2 linked regions of the Catenulispora sp. GP43 genome follow. The protein of the gene in region 2 interacts with the protein of the main gene of each other region in a pairwise test. Links are inferred from orthologs where the notes say so. Each region holds a gene or a part of one and is shown on either strand. Other genes may lie near its edges.

What was found.
Region 1: the proteins of eno (region 2) and rpe interact in binary tests that used the Escherichia coli proteins (3 or more experiments, as listed by UniProt). The link is inferred for Catenulispora sp. GP43 from one-to-one orthologs.

The regions. Positions count from the first base shown.
Region 1 is NZ_JBGCCT010000046.1:55,631-62,834, forward strand. What follows is about bases 3,025-5,738. They hold rpe (ribulose-phosphate 3-epimerase), read left to right. Parts: upstream 3,025-3,901; coding sequence 3,902-4,576; downstream 4,577-5,738. Other genes in these bases: ABH926_RS50065 (AMP-binding protein), read right to left, coding at 3,025-3,172; ABH926_RS50070 (helix-turn-helix domain-containing protein), read left to right, coding at 3,331-3,771; ABH926_RS50080 (serine/threonine-protein kinase), read right to left, coding at 4,584-5,738. Outside these bases: ABH926_RS50055 (M1 family metallopeptidase), read left to right, coding at 1-650; ABH926_RS50060 (SDR family oxidoreductase), read left to right, coding at 721-1,491; more of ABH926_RS50065, read right to left, coding at 1,475-3,024; more of ABH926_RS50080, read right to left, coding at 5,739-6,248; ABH926_RS50085 (riboflavin synthase), read left to right, coding at 6,866-7,204. UniProt on the Escherichia coli protein: Catalyzes the reversible epimerization of D-ribulose 5-phosphate to D-xylulose 5-phosphate.
Region 2 is NZ_JBGCCT010000003.1:133,326-140,647, forward strand. The notes cover bases 2,006-4,837. They hold eno (phosphopyruvate hydratase), read right to left. Parts: upstream 4,149-4,837; coding sequence 2,862-4,148; downstream 2,006-2,861. Other genes in these bases: ABH926_RS07810 (DNA-binding response regulator), read left to right, coding at 2,006-2,202; ABH926_RS07815 (septum formation initiator family protein), read right to left, coding at 2,233-2,802; ABH926_RS07825 (Clp protease N-terminal domain-containing protein), read right to left, coding at 4,190-4,837. Also shown: ABH926_RS07805 (sensor histidine kinase), read left to right, coding at 155-1,459; more of ABH926_RS07810, read left to right, coding at 1,573-2,005; more of ABH926_RS07825, read right to left, coding at 4,838-5,023; ABH926_RS07830 (sensor histidine kinase), read left to right, coding at 5,167-6,513; ABH926_RS07835 (response regulator), read left to right, coding at 6,489-7,145; ABH926_RS07840 (DUF885 domain-containing protein), read right to left, coding at 7,168-7,322. UniProt on the Escherichia coli protein: Catalyzes the reversible conversion of 2-phosphoglycerate (2-PG) into phosphoenolpyruvate (PEP). It is essential for the degradation of carbohydrates via glycolysis.

The DNA.
Region 1 (7,204 bases), on a different replicon or contig from region 2:
GCATGGTCAGCTCCACCGGCGTGGAGGTCGACGCCTACTGGCCGAACTCCGAAAGCGACTCCAACTGCCAGAACCTGATGCGCTACGCGGCCCAGGCCCTGGACTCCTACTCCGCGCGCTTCGGCGCTTATCCCTACCCGCGCTTCACGATCGTCTTCGACGAGTTCGGCTCCGCCTTCGACGGGATGGAGTACCCGAACTACGTCCTGGCCTCCGCCTATGAGGGAGCGGTCGCGCACGAGGTCGCGCACCAGTGGTGGTTCGCCCTCGTCGGCGACGACCAGTACCGGCACCCGTGGCTCGACGAGGCGTTCGCGGAGTACAGCGCCGAGGAGTTCCAGGATTCGACGACACCGGCGCACAACTGTGACTGGATCGCCTCCGACGAGCGCATGGACGCCTCCATGGACACCTACGAGAGCGCCGGCGACACCCTCTACCACGACGCCGTCTACCACGAGGGCACGTGCATGCTCTTCGACCTGGAGCACACCATCGGCCGCGACGCCATGGACCGGATGCTACGCGGGCTCGTCACCGGGTTCGAGTACGGAGTGGAGCGGCCCGCGGACGTTCGCGCGATGGCGCAGAGCGTGTCGGGGCGCGACCTGTCGGCGTTCTGGGCCAAGTGGCGGAACACCGGCGACTGACGGTGGGGGTCGGTGTATGACGCCAAAAACGCGTTGACCCCCTCCGCCACCGCCACCAGACTGCTCGCTCATGACGCAGCATCAGCGCCCTGTCGCGCTCGTGACCGGAGTCGGCAGGCGGGTCGGGATCGGCGCGGCGATCGTGGAGACGCTGGCCCGCGACGGCTGGGACATCGGGCTCACCTACTGGCGTGCCTACGACGACCGCATGGACTGGGGCCGCGATGAGGAGGCGCTCGCGGCCATCACCGCGGACGCGCAGGCCCGCGGCGCGCGGGTCCACGCGGTCGAGGCGGACCTGGCGCTCGCCGAGACGCCGGAGGCGGTTTTCGCCGACGTGCGCGGTGCGCTGGGGGACGTCACGGCCCTGGTGATGGCGCACTGCGAGTCCGTGAACTCCTCGATCATGGACACCTCCGTGGAGGCGTGGGACCGGCACTTCGCGGTCAACGCGCGGGCGTCGTGGCTGCTGGTGCGCGAGTACGCCAAGGGCTTCGCCGGTCCGCACGGCGCCGGTCGGATCATCGCTTTGACCAGCGACGCCATCGTCCACAACCTGCCCTACGGGGCCAGCAAGGGCGCGCTGGACCGGCTCATGCTGGCCGCCGCGGTGGAGCTGCGCGAGCTCGGGGTGAGCGCCAACGCCGTCGATCCGGGGCCGACGCAGACCGGCTGGATGGACGACAACCTCGAGACCTACATCAGAGAACACACTCCGCTGGGACGCAACGGCGTTCCCTCGGACTGCGCGGAGCTTGTCGCGTTCCTGTGCTCCGCGCGCGGCGGCTGGATCAACGGACAGGTGCTGAACTCGGACGGCGGCTTCACCGCGGCCCGGTAGGGCCGGTGGGGCCGGTGGGGCCGGTGGCGAGCCCGAGGATCTCCACCGCCTGCTCCCGCATCTCCACCTTGCGCACCTTCCCGGTGACCGTCATGGGGAACCCGTCCACGACGTGCACATAGCGCGGGATCTTGAAGTGCGCGAGGTGTCCCTCGCAGAACGCGTGGACGTCCTCGGCGGTCAGCGGCTGCGCGCCGGGCCGCAGGCGGACCCAGGCCATCAGCTCCTCGCCGTACTTCTCGTCGGGGACTCCGATCACCTGGACGTCCTCCACGTCTGGATGCGCGTAGAGGAACTCCTCCACCTCGCGCGGATAGACGTTCTCACCGCCGCGGATCACCATGTCCTTGATGCGGCCGACGATGGCCACGTAGCCGTCGGCATCCATCTGCGCGAGGTCGCCGGTGTGCATCCAGCCGTCGGCGTCCACGGCCTCGGCGGTGCGCTCGGGCTCGTCCCAGTAGCCGAGCATGACGCTGTAGCCGCGGGTGCACAGCTCTCCGGGCTCGTCGGTGCCGAGGGTGGCGCCGCTGCCCGGGTCGACGATCTTGATCTCGACATGCGGGTGGACGCGGCCGACGGTGGCCACGCGGCGCTCCAGGCTGTCGTCGCGGCGGGTCTGGGTGGAGACCGGGGAGGTCTCGGTCATGCCGTAGGCGATGGTCACGTCCGTCATGCCCATCTCGCCGATGACCCGCTTCATCACCTCGACCGGGCACGGCGAGCCGGCCATGACGCCGGTGCGCAGGGAACTGAGGTCGTAGGTACCCGGGGACTTCTCCAGGAGCGCCAACTCCGCGATGAACATGGTGGGAACGCCATAGAGGACCGTGCAGTGTTCCTCGGAGACCGCGCGCAGGGTGTCGGCGGGGTCGAACAGCTGGCCGGGCAGCACCATGCAGGCGCCGTGGCTGGTGGCTCCGAGGTTGCCCATCACCATGCCGAAGCAGTGGTACAGCGGTACCGGTAGGCAGACGCGGTCCTCGTGCGTCCAGCCCTGGACTTCGGCGACCATGAAGCCGTTGCCCAGGACGTTGCGGTGCGACAGCGTCGCGCCCTTGGGGAATCCTGTGGTGCCGGATGTGTACTGGATGTCCACCGGGTCGTCGGGGTGCAGGCGGCTCTCGCGTTCGGCGAGCGCCGAGGCGGGCACCGTCGCGCCGCCCTCGACGAAGGTGGTCCAGCCGGGGGTGCCGATGTAGACGACGTCCTGGAGCTCGGGGCAGTCCTCGCGCACCGCGTTCACCATGGCGACGTAGTCGCTCGACTTCACCTGGGTGGCGGCGAACAGCAGGCTGGCCCCGGACTGCTTGAGGGTGAAGCGGATCTCGTGGACCCGGTACGCCGGGTTGAGGTTCACCAGTATCGCGCCGATCTTCGCCGCCGCGTACTGCACCAGGACCCATTCCGCACAGTTCGGCGACCAGATCCCCACCCGGTCGCCCTTGGCGACGCCGGCCGCGAGCATTCCGCGGGCCAGGTCCGTGACGGCCGTGTCGAACTCGGAGTACGTCCAGCGCCGGCCGGTCGCTGACTCCACCAGGGCGTCGCGCCCGGGGTGGGCGGCCGCGATCCGCGCCAGGTTCGCACCGATGGTCTCCTCCGGCAGAGGCGGGGAGTCGGGGCCCTTGCGGTGGGCTTCGAGGGCTTCGTCCCGGCTGCCAGCGTCGTTGCCGATCATGCCGTCTCACCTGCGCTTCTTCTGGGTTTCCTCTGGAGTCGACGTCAGGATTCGACACTAGTGGGTCGGTGCGGCGGCGTCGATGGGCCGCGCTGAGAGACACTCTCAGGGGCACGCGGTAATCTCCGAGTCAAGAGGTGTCTGCGATCGGAGGTGTGATGCGACAGGACAAGGGCTGGCTTCCCGGCCCTGACGCGCGGCCCACCAGGGCCCTGGCGCTGCTGATCACCGGCCTGACCGACGACGCGGTGGCGCGCCGGCTGGCGGTGAGCCGTCGGACGGTGCAGCGCGCGGTGCGGGACCTGATGGACGCCGCCGGCGCCCGGACCCGTATGCAGCTCGGCCACCACGCCGCCTGCGTCGGGCTGCCGATCCCCGATCTGCCGTCCGCGGTGGAGCCCCGGGACCGGCCGGCCCCGGCGGACCTGCGGCTGCTGGCGCTGCTGCTGGCCGACGCGCGGGTGGACCGCGTGCTCGGGGTCAGCCCGCGCAGCGTCGAGCGTGAGGTGCGGCGGCTGATGACGCTGGCCGGGGCGAAGAGCCGGGTGCAGCTGGGGTGGCTGGCGACGCGGTGGGGTTGGTTGCAGGGCGCGGATTGAGGGCGCGGACCGGCGACACAGACCGGCGACACAGACCGGCGACACAGACCGGCGACACAGACTGAAGTCATCCGGCGGCGGTGATCACGCTCGCGCGTTCCGCACCCCGCCGATCTGCCAGACTTTCCTCATGAGTCCCGTCCAGATCTCCCCGTCCATCCTCTCGGCCGACTTCGCGCGCCTGGCCGAGGAGGTCACCGCGGTCCCGTCGGCCGACTGGATCCACGTCGACGTGATGGACAACCACTTCGTGCCGAACCTGACGCTGGGGCTGCCGGTGGTGGAGGCGCTGGTGAAGGCCTCGCCGCGGCCGCTGGACTGCCACCTGATGATCGCCGACCCGGACCGCTGGGCGCCGGGCTACGCCGAGGCCGGGGCGGGCAGCGTCACCTTCCACGTGGAGGCCGCGCACGCGCCGATCCGGCTGGCGCGCGCCATCCGCTCGGCCGGGGCGCGGGCCGGGATGGCGCTGAAGCCGGCTACGCCGATCGAGCCGTACGAGGACATGTTGGCGGAGCTGGACATGGTCCTGCTGATGACCGTGGAGCCGGGCTTCGGCGGGCAGAAGTTCCTGGACGTGGTGCTGCCCAAGATCCGGCGCACGCGGCAGATGATCGACCGGCACGGCGGGTCGGTGTGGCTGCAGATCGACGGCGGCGTCGCCGCGGACACCATCGAGCGCTGCGCCGAGGCCGGGGCCGACGTGTTCGTCGCCGGCTCCGCGGTCTACGGCGCGGAGGACCCGGACCGGGCGATCCAGGCGCTGCGTGCCCAGGCCGAGGCGGCCGGCGCGCGGGTTGCCTGAGACAGCCTCACTGTGCCGGAGCCGCGGCCCCGGCTTCTTCAAGGGGCCGGACGAGGCAGAAGCTGACCGAGGATCCGGTTTCCACGTCCGCGTGGCCGAGGGCGTGGAACTTCTTGCAGACGTCCGGGTCGGCCTGGTCCTCGCGGGCGGTGACCCGGCGGCCGTCGGCGCTGGACCGGGCCTTCGCCGCGGACAGGGTGCCCGTGATGTGGCCGGCGGAGTCCACCTTGACGAAGTCGCCGGCCTTGACGCTGCTCACGTCGAACGACGAGGTCCGCATAGTCGCGAACAGCACGCCGCCGATCGTCGCCAGGACCAGCAGCGCCAGTATCACGGCGCGCGGCCGCAACCGTGCCGGCTGCCGGACCGGCGCGCCGGAGTTGTGCGGGCGCGGCACGGGGCGCTGACCGGTGCCGGTGGGCCGGCGCTGTTCGGGGCCCGGCCCCGGCCCCTGCCCCTGGACGCGTCGCCGCTGATCCGTGTTCTGCGACAGGCGGTTGCCGGTGTCGCTCGGCCGCCGCGGGGGGACGCCGGCCTGCCTGCCCGGCCCACCTGGTCCACCTGGTCCATCTGGTCCGCCGGAGCCTGCCGAGCCGGCCGTTCTGCTTGACCCGGTCGGTCCGCCGGCCCCGCCCGACCAGCCTGAGCTACGCGACCCGCCCGACCCGCGCGGCGTGGTCGTTCCGTGTGCTGTGCCCGAACCGTGTGCTACGCCGGGACCGTGCGACGTCCCCGAACCTCGCGAGGTGGTCACCGCCGACCCGCGCCCGGACGGAGTGCCCGGCCGGTACGGCGTACCGGCCGTCGGCGCCGCGAGCGTCCGATCCACCGCCGCCGTCCGCTCCACCGGCGCCGCCTCCCGCGCCGCGAGCAGCGTCCGCGCCTGCGCGATCCCGGCCCGGGCCCCGGGCTCCTTCTCCAGCAGCCCGGTGATCAGCGGTGTCAGCCGCCCGGCCCGCACCGGCGCCGGGGCCTCGTCCAGGATCACCGCGGTCAGCGTCCCGGTCGCGGTCTCCCGGTGGAAGGGCGAGAAGCCCTCGACCGCCTGGAACAGCGTCACGCCGAGCGAGAACAGGTCGCTGATGGCCAGTCCCTCGGTGCCGCGGGCCCGCTCCGGCGCGATGTACTCCACCGATCCCAGGAAGCTGCCGGCCGCGGTCAGCGCGGTGTCGGTGTCGCCGATCGCGATGCCGAAGTCGGTCAGCAGCACCTGTCCGTCGTCGGCCAGCATCACGTTCGCCGGCTTCACGTCGCGGTGCACGATCCCGGCGGCGTGCGCCGCCTCCAGCGCGTCCAGCAGCGCGCCGGCGACCAGGGTCGCGTGCGGCACGGACAGCGGGCCGAACGCCTCGACGTGCTCCTCCAGCGTGTGGCCGGCGACCAGCTGCATCACGGTCCACGGCACGCCGTCCTCGACCACCACGTCGTGCACGGCCACCACGTTCGGGTGGTCGCGCAGCCGGGCCGCGTTGCGGGCCTCGCGCTCGGCGCGGCGCAGGCGGTCGTCGGCGTCGGGCCCGGCGGCCGGCAGGTAGACCTCCTTGACCGCGACCTCGATGCGCAGCGCCTCGTCGGAGGCGCGCCAGACCCGGCCCATGCCGCCGGAGCCGAGCCGTGCCAGCAGCCGGTACCGGCCGCCGACCAGCTGCCCCGGCTCTGCCTGTCCAGCCATGCGCGTCCCCCCGGATCAGTGGTTTGTGTCGAGCTCAGGCTACGTGCTCATGCTTGCCGGGTGAGCCTACTGGCTGCGAAGTCAAAGGAGCGTTCACCCCAGTCCGCGCCGGTGTTCGCCCCACCGAACGATCTCGATCCCTGAGACGGGCGGCGGCGTGCGGCTATCCGGTAAAAATAGAACGTGTTACAGTTCTACGTGGAGCCAGGGGTGATGCGCACCACGCCCGGACCGCCCGGGAATGAATCGCGTGGCACACTGGTTCAGAACGACGAACGCGTGCTCCGGGGTCGGTGGAATTCCGAACCGGCGGTGACAGTCCGCGAACCGCTCGTTCGCTTCGGCGAACGGGTGGCCGATCCGGTGGAATTCCGGGACCGACGGTTAAAGTCCGGATGGGAGGCTGCACGCGACGGGCGTGCCGCCTCGCCGTGTCCGCACGGGACCGGCGCCGGTTCACGTCCCGTCGCGGCGTTCGCGACGGCTGCCGCCGATCTGGCGGAGTATGCCGTGGCGCGCCGCCTCCCCTCACGCACCCCCCTTCCCGGAGCCCGGGTTCGACAGGTTCGAACCGAGTGCCGACCGGCACGCGGATGAGGCGGATAGGGGAGCACACCGTGTTCACAGGCATCGTCGAAGAGCTCGGCCGCGTCGTCGCGCTGGACGTGGAGGGCGACTCCGCACGGCTGCGGGTGGCCGGACCGCTGGTCACCTCGGACGCCGAGCACGGCTCCTCGATCGCCGTCAACGGCGTGTGTCTGACCGTCATCGAGGCCGCCGACCAGGCCGCGCAGGCCGGGGAGTTCACCGCCGACGTGATGGCCGAGACCCTCGAGAAGTCCAGCCTCGGCGACCTCAAGCCCGGCGACCCGGTCAACCTCGAGCGCCCGATGAAGCTCGGCGCGCGCCTGGGCGGGCACCTGGTGCAGGGGCACGTCGACGGCGTCGGCACCGTG
Region 2 (7,322 bases):
GCGACCCGGCGGCGCGACCCGGTGGCGCGACCCGGTGGCGGGACCGGGTGGCGGGACCCGTCGGCGGCTGGGCGATGATGGTAGGGATAACCGGGGGTTGAAGTTCCGAGGCCGCACCGTGGGCGGCCGTCCCATGATCGGCGAAGCTTTTCCCATGAAGCGTTTCCTGTTGAGCCCGGTGTCGGGGCGGACCGCACGCCAGTATCTGTTCGCCCTGCTCAGTGCGCCGCTCGGGATCGCGGGTTTCGTCTACGTGGTGGTCACGCTGTCCGTCGGCGGCGCGTTGTCCTTCACCTTCATCGGCCTGCCGCTGATCGCCACGGCGATCTTCCTGGCCAAGAAGTACGGCGGCGTGCAGCGCGCGATGGCGGACCGGCTGCTCGGCGTGGACATCGAGGCCCCGCTGCCGAACGCCCGCTGGCGCACCGCGCACGGGCTGCTGGCCAAGCTCGGCGCGGCGCTCGGCGACCTGGCGGCCTGGCGCGCTCAGGCCTACCTGCTGCTGCGCTTCCCGCTGGGCGTGGCGTACCTGGCAACCCTCGGCCTGGGCGTGGTCGAGGGCATGGTCATGGTCGCCTATCCGATCTGGTGGTCGGTGTTCGACGTGCAGAACAAGGACAGCCACGGCGTCGTGCACCACTCGGCCCTCCAGCTCGGCGACGGGTTCTACTTCGACACCTGGCCGCGTGCGCTGCTGGTCACGGCGGCCGGCGTGGTGTGGGTGTACGCCGCGGTCTGGCTGCTGAAGTTCTGGCTCTGGCTGGACACCCTGCTGATGCGCGGGCTGCTCGGCCCGACCAGCAGCGAGCGCCGGGTCGAGGAGCTGACCGTGAGCCGCGCGCACGCCGTGGACGACTCGGCCGCGCGGCTGCGCCGGATCGAGCGCGACCTGCACGACGGCGCGCAGGCCCAGCTGGTCGCGCTGGCCATGCAGCTCGGCGAGGCCAAGGAGAACCTGGACGCCACCGGCGGCGGTGCCGAACTGGACCTGATCGAGACCCGGGCGCTGATCGACACCGCGCACCGCAACGCCAAGCAGGCCATCAACGAACTTCGGGACCTGGCCCGCGGGATCCACCCGGCGGCGCTGGACAACGGCCTGCGGGACGCGCTGGGCACGCTGGCGGCCCGCTCGGCGATGCCGGTGACGGTGAACGTGGCGCTGGCCGAGCGGCCGGACCGGGCGATCGAGACCATCACCTACTTCTGCGCCGCCGAACTGCTGACCAACGCGGCCAAGCACGGCGCCCCGTCCCGGGCGGCGATGTCGGTGGTGCAGGAGGACGGGAAGCTGACCCTGCTCGTCGAGGACGACGGCCGCGGCGGCGCCCACGTCGGCTACGGCGGCGGCCTGGCCGGGCTGCTGGACCGGGTGCGGACGGTGGAGGGGTCGCTGGAGGTGGACAGCCCTCAGGGCGGCCCGACCCGGGTCGTGGTGAAGCTCCCGATGCACGTGTGACGCCCGGGGCGGGGCCGGCCGGACTCAGCGGGGTCCGGCCTGCTCCGCGCGTTTCGGCTATCTTCGGACGGGTTGAGGACCGCCCGCCGAAGGAGAACCAGCCCGTGCGCATCATGATCGCCGAAGACTCCGGCGTCCTGAGGGACGGTTTGGTCCAGATCCTCACCAAGCGCGGCCACGAGGTACTGGCCGCCGTCCCGAACGCGGACGAGCTGCTGGCCGCGGTCGCCGCCGACCCGCCGGACGCGGTGGTGCTGGACATCCGGATGCCGCCGACGCACACCGACGAGGGCCTGCGCGCCGCGATGGAGCTGCGCAGGAGCCACCCGGACGTCGGGGTGCTGCTGTTCTCGCAGTACGTGGAGACCCGCTACGCCCGCGATCTGTTCAGCGGCCGGGTCTCCGGCGTCGGCTATCTGCTCAAGGAGCGGGTCGCCGACGTCAGCGAGTTCGTCGAGGCGCTGGCCAAGATCGCCGCCGGCGGCACGGTGCTGGACCCGGAGGTCGTGGTCCAGCTGCTCGGCTCCCGGCCCACCGACGCGCTGACCGCCCGCGAGCGCGAGGTGCTGGGGCTGATGGCCGAGGGCCGCTCGAACGCCGCGATCGGCAAGCAGCTGGTGCTCGCCGACAGCTCGGTGGAGAAGCACATCAGTAACATCTTCACGAAGCTGGGGCTGCCGCCGGCGGACGAGGACCACCGGCGGGTGCTTGCGGTGCTGAAGTACCTCGGGGTCACGCCGTAAGAGTCGCGACAGAAGCGCCCTGACCGAGGCTCAGCGGCCGGTCGCCGAGGTCGGCGAGGACGGCGAGGATGGCGAGGACGGCGGCGCACCGGTCGCGGCCGTCACAGAGTTCCACAGCTGCGCGTACCAGGCGCTGGAGCCCTGCGAGGGGCCCGTGGTCCCGTCCGGGCCGCCGCTGGCCGCGTCCCCGGCCCCGAGGAGCCGCAGACCGGTCTCGCCGGGGAACACGTAGTGCAGCCGGAGCCGGGCCTGGATCTTGACGTAGTCCGGGTCCTGCCACTGCGCCAGCTGCTGCTCGAGCTGGTCGACCTCGGCACGCTTGTCCGCGTTCTGCTGCTTGAGCTGGTCGATCTGCGAGCTCTGCGAGAAGTACTGCTGCAGCGGATAGGCCAGGGCCAGCACGAGCGCGCACAGCACCAGCATCAGAATCGCCGCGCGCGCGGTGTAGCGCGTCCGCTTCTTGTTCGGGCCGCCCGATCCCGGGCCCCCGTCGCCGGAGCGCGAGCCGGAGGAACGCGAAGGTCCCGACGCGGCGTCCTGCCGTTGCGTCGGGACCGCGCTCAAGCGCCGGGGTGCCGGACCCTGGCTTGCCGGTCTCATGCCTGCGACCATACCGCCTGCCGGTCGGGGCAGGCGGTATCAGCCGACGGTCGAGGGTGTCAGCCCTCGTGCGTGAAGCGCGGGAAGGCCGAGCCGCCCGCGTAGCGCGCGGCGTCGTCCAGCTCCTCCTCGATGCGCAGCAGCTGGTTGTACTTGGCGACGCGGTCCGAGCGGGCCGGGGCGCCGGTCTTGATCTGGCCGCAGTCCACCGCGACGGCCAGGTCGGCGATCGTGGTGTCCTCGGTCTCGCCGGAGCGGTGCGACATCATGCAGCGGTAGCCGTTGCGGTGCGCCAGCTGCACGGCGTCGAAGGTCTCGGTCAGGGTGCCGATCTGGTTCACCTTCACCAGCAGCGCGTTGGCCTGGCCGCCGGCGATGCCGCGGGCGAGGCGCTCGGGGTTGGTGACGAACAGGTCGTCGCCGACGATCTGCACCTTGGCGCCCAGGCGGTCGGTGAGGATCTTCCAGCCGTCCCAGTCGTCCTCGAACAGCGGGTCCTCGATGGACACCAGCGGGTAGGCGTCGACCAGCTCGGCGTAGTAGTCGGTCATCTCCGAGGCGCTGCGGGACTTGCCCTCGAACTGGTAGGCGCCGTCCTTGTAGAACTCGGACGCGGCGACGTCCAGCGCCAGCGCGATGTCGCGGCCGGGCACGTAGCCGGCCTTCTCGATCGCGACCAGGATCAGGTCCAGCGCCTCGCGGTTGGACGGCAGGTTCGGCGCGAAGCCGCCCTCGTCGCCCAGGCCGGTGTTCAGGCCCTGCTCCTTCAGCACGGACTTCAGCGCGTGGTAGACCTCCGCGCCCCAGCGCAGCGCCTCGCGGAAGCTGGACGCGCCGATCGGGGCGATCATGAACTCCTGGATGTCCACGTTGGAGTCCGCGTGCGCGCCGCCGTTGAGGATGTTCATCATCGGCACCGGCAGGGTGTGCGCGTTCGGGCCGCCGAGGTAGCGGAACAGCGGCAGCTCGGCGGACTCGGCGGCGGCCTTGGCCACGGCCAGCGAGACGCCGAGGATCGCGTTGGCGCCCAGGCGCGCCTTGTTCGGCGTGGCGTCCAGGTCGATCATCGCCTGGTCGATCAGCCGCTGGTCGGAGGCGTCCTCGCCGACGACCGCCGGGTAGATCTCGTCCAGCACGCCCTGCACGGCGCGCTCGACACCCTTGCCGCCGTAGCGGGCCGTGTCGCCGTCACGCAGCTCCACGGCCTCGAAGGCACCGGTGGAGGCGCCGGAGGGCACCGCCGCGCGGGCGAAGCTGCCGTCTTCCAGGAGCACCTCGACCTCGACGGTCGGGTTGCCGCGCGAGTCCAGGATCTCCCGCGCGTTGATGGCTTCGATGGACGCCACGTCGCATCTCTCCTTCAGCTCTGTTGGTTTCGCTCCAGAGCCTATCCTTCGGCAGGCCGGGCACCGTGCTCAGCAGGGTCGAGGGGTGAGACGGCGGGGTCGCGGCGCGCGCTGTTCGCCACGAATTCGCCGAGCAGGCGCTGAACAGAGGCGCTGAGGCCGTCTCGGGTGAGACCGAAGAAGGCCAGAAGCCGGGCCGACTCGGAGTCGGGATCCGTCGCGAGCGCCAGGAGAAGGTGTTCTGTGCCGATGTAGTTGTGGCCGAGGCCGAGGGCGGCCCGGACGGCGAGGTCGAAGACCTTGCGGGCGTCCGAGGTGAAGGGCAGTGATCCGCCTGGCGGCCGGTCGGAGGGGACGGGCCCGGCGTCGTTCGGGTCGGGCGCGGCGGCCCCCGCGGGCAGGAACTGTGCGGCGACCCGGACCCGGACCGGGTTGACGCCCCCGTCGGCGATGGCCCGGACGGCCACCGACTCGGGCTCGGCGAACAGGCCGGCGAGCAGGTGCATCGGAGAGACGCTGTCGGCTCGGGCCTCGGAGGCGGCCTTCTCGGCGGCCAGGACGCAGTTCACGCAACGGCCGGTGAAGCGGCTGAAGCGTTGCCGGTCGATGTCGAAGTCGGCGACGGTGGCCGGCTCGCGCGGCACGAAGCGCTGCTGCACGGCCTGCTTGGAGACGCCGAGCGCGACGCCGATCTGCGCCCAGGAGGCGCCAGCGGCCCGGGCCTGGTCGACGAAGTGCCCGACGAGGTGGTCGGCGAGGGCGGAGACGGCGTCCGCGGTCTCGACGGCGTCGGCGAGGCGGGCGAGCGGATCGGAGGCCGGATGTCCGGACTCCACGCGGGCGATCAGGGCCGGGAGGGTCGGGAGCTCTTCCATGCGTCAAGACTGCCTTGACGGTTCGCGCGCGTCAAGGAAAGGTTGACGGTGCTGGCGCCGGGGGGCCGGCCTCCGCGAAGAGTAGGGCCACCCCCATCGGAATCCCCGCCGCAGTCCTCGATGCTGGACCTATGATCACGACTGTGGGAGCCAAGGTTGCCGGCCGGCGGGCTGAGGACGCCGCGCCGATGCTCGGCCCGGGGGAGTTGCTGAAGGGCCCCTTCACCGGACGCGCGCTGCGTCAGCAGGGTTATCTGGTGGCCTCGTTCGCCAGCGCGTTCGTCCAGGTGCTCTGGTTGACCGTGGTGCTCGTCGTCGGCGGGCCGCTGATCCTCGTGGTCGTCGGGCTGCCGCTGCTGCTGGCCGGCATCGCGGGCGTGCGCTGGAACGCCCGGCGCGAGCGGCTTCGGATCCTGAACCTCACCGGCGAGCAGGTGCCCGAGCCGTACCGCGAGCCGGCCCCGGCCGGCAACGTGCTGCAGCGGCTGCTGGGCCACGTCTCCGACCCGGCGACCTGGCGGGACCTGGTGCACCTGATGCTGTCCTCGGCGCTGGGGTTCGGCTGGTTCCTCGCGGTCGTCAACGTCTGGGTCCTGACCCTGGGCGCGGTCTCGCTGCCGTTCTGGTACCGCGCCCTGCCGAACCACCGCATCCCGCTGATGCACGGCTACGGCAGCGAGTACTACATCAGCACCCTGCCGTCGATCCTGACGCTGTCCGCCATCTCGCTGGTGTTCGCCTGGCTCGTCGGGCCGACCGTGCTGGAGCTGGCCACCCGCGCCCAGACCAGCCTGGGCCGGGCCCTGCTGGGCCTGGGCCGGCCCGAGCTGGCGCGCCGGGAGACGGCGCTGCGCACCTCCCGCGGCCAGGCCGTCAGCGCCGCGGAGGCCGAGCGCCGCCGCATCGAGCGCGACCTGCACGACGGCGCGCAGCAGCGGCTGGTCGCGCTGGCGATGGACCTGGGCCGGGCGAAGTCGAAGCTGAAGAGCGGCGACGAGGCCGAATCCGCGGCCGCCGCGCAGCTGGTCGCCGAGGCGCACGAGGGCGTGAAGCTGGCCCTGACCGAGCTGCGCGACCTGGCCCGCGGCATCCACCCGGCGGTGCTGACCGACCGCGGCCTGGACGCGGCGCTGTCCGCCCTGGCCGGCCGCTCCCCGGTCCCGGTGGAGGTGGACGCCGCGCTGCCCTGGCGGCCCAGCCCGGAAGTGGAGTCGGCGGCGTACTTCGTGGCCTCCGAGGCGCTGGCGAACATGGCCAAGCACGCGGACGCCACCCGGGCCTGGATCGAGCTGGAACTGCGCGAGGACAACCTGCGGATGATCATCGGCGACAACGGCGTCGGCGGCGCCGAGGCCGGCCCCGGCGGCGGGCTGGCCGGATTGTCCGACCGCATCGCGCCGCTCGATGGCATCCTGTCGGTCAGCAGCCCGCTCGGGGGACCGACCCAGATCATCATGGAGATGCCATGTCCCAAGCCATCCGCGTCCTGATCGCCGAAGACGCGGTCCTGCTCCGCGAGGGCCTGGCCAGGCTCCTCGCGGATTCGGGGTTCGACGTCGTGGCCAAGGTCGACGACGGCCGGGGCATGGTGGAGGCCGCCGACGCCCTCAAGCCGGACGTGATCGTCGCCGACGTGCGCATGCCCCCGAGCTTCACCGACGAGGGGCTGCGCGCCGCGGTGGAGGTCCGGGCCAAGAACCCGGACATGGCCATCCTGGTCTTCAGCCAGGCCGTCGAGGCCGCCTACGCGCAGGAGCTGTTCTCCACCAGCGCCAACGGCCTCGGCTACCTCCTGAAGGAGCGCGTCGCCGAGGTCGAGGAGTTCGTCGACGCCCTCAAGCGCGTCGCCGCCGGCGGCACCGCGCTGGACCCCGAGGTCGTGGCGCAGCTGCTGGGCCGCCGCAAGAAGAACGACCCGCTGCAGACCCTGACGCCGCGCGAGCGCGAGGTGCTCTCGATGATGGCCGAGGGGCGCTCCAACTCGGCGATCGCGGCCGGGCTGTTCGTGACCGAGAAGGCGGTGGAGAAGCACACCTCGAGCATCTTCACCAAGCTGGACCTCACCCCGGCGGCGGAGGACCACCGCCGGGTGATGGCGGTCCTCCGTTACCTGAACGTCTGAGACGAGCCGCCGGGAGCCTGCGCTAGGCGGCGATCAGATCCCTGAGATACCGCACGGCCGGCGAGCCGTGCGCCAGCACCGCGTCGTGCAACTCCCGCTCCGACCACTCGGGATGGTCCGCCCGCAGATCGCGGATCAGGTCGGAGACCTCGACGTAGCCCACGTAGTACGTGGACA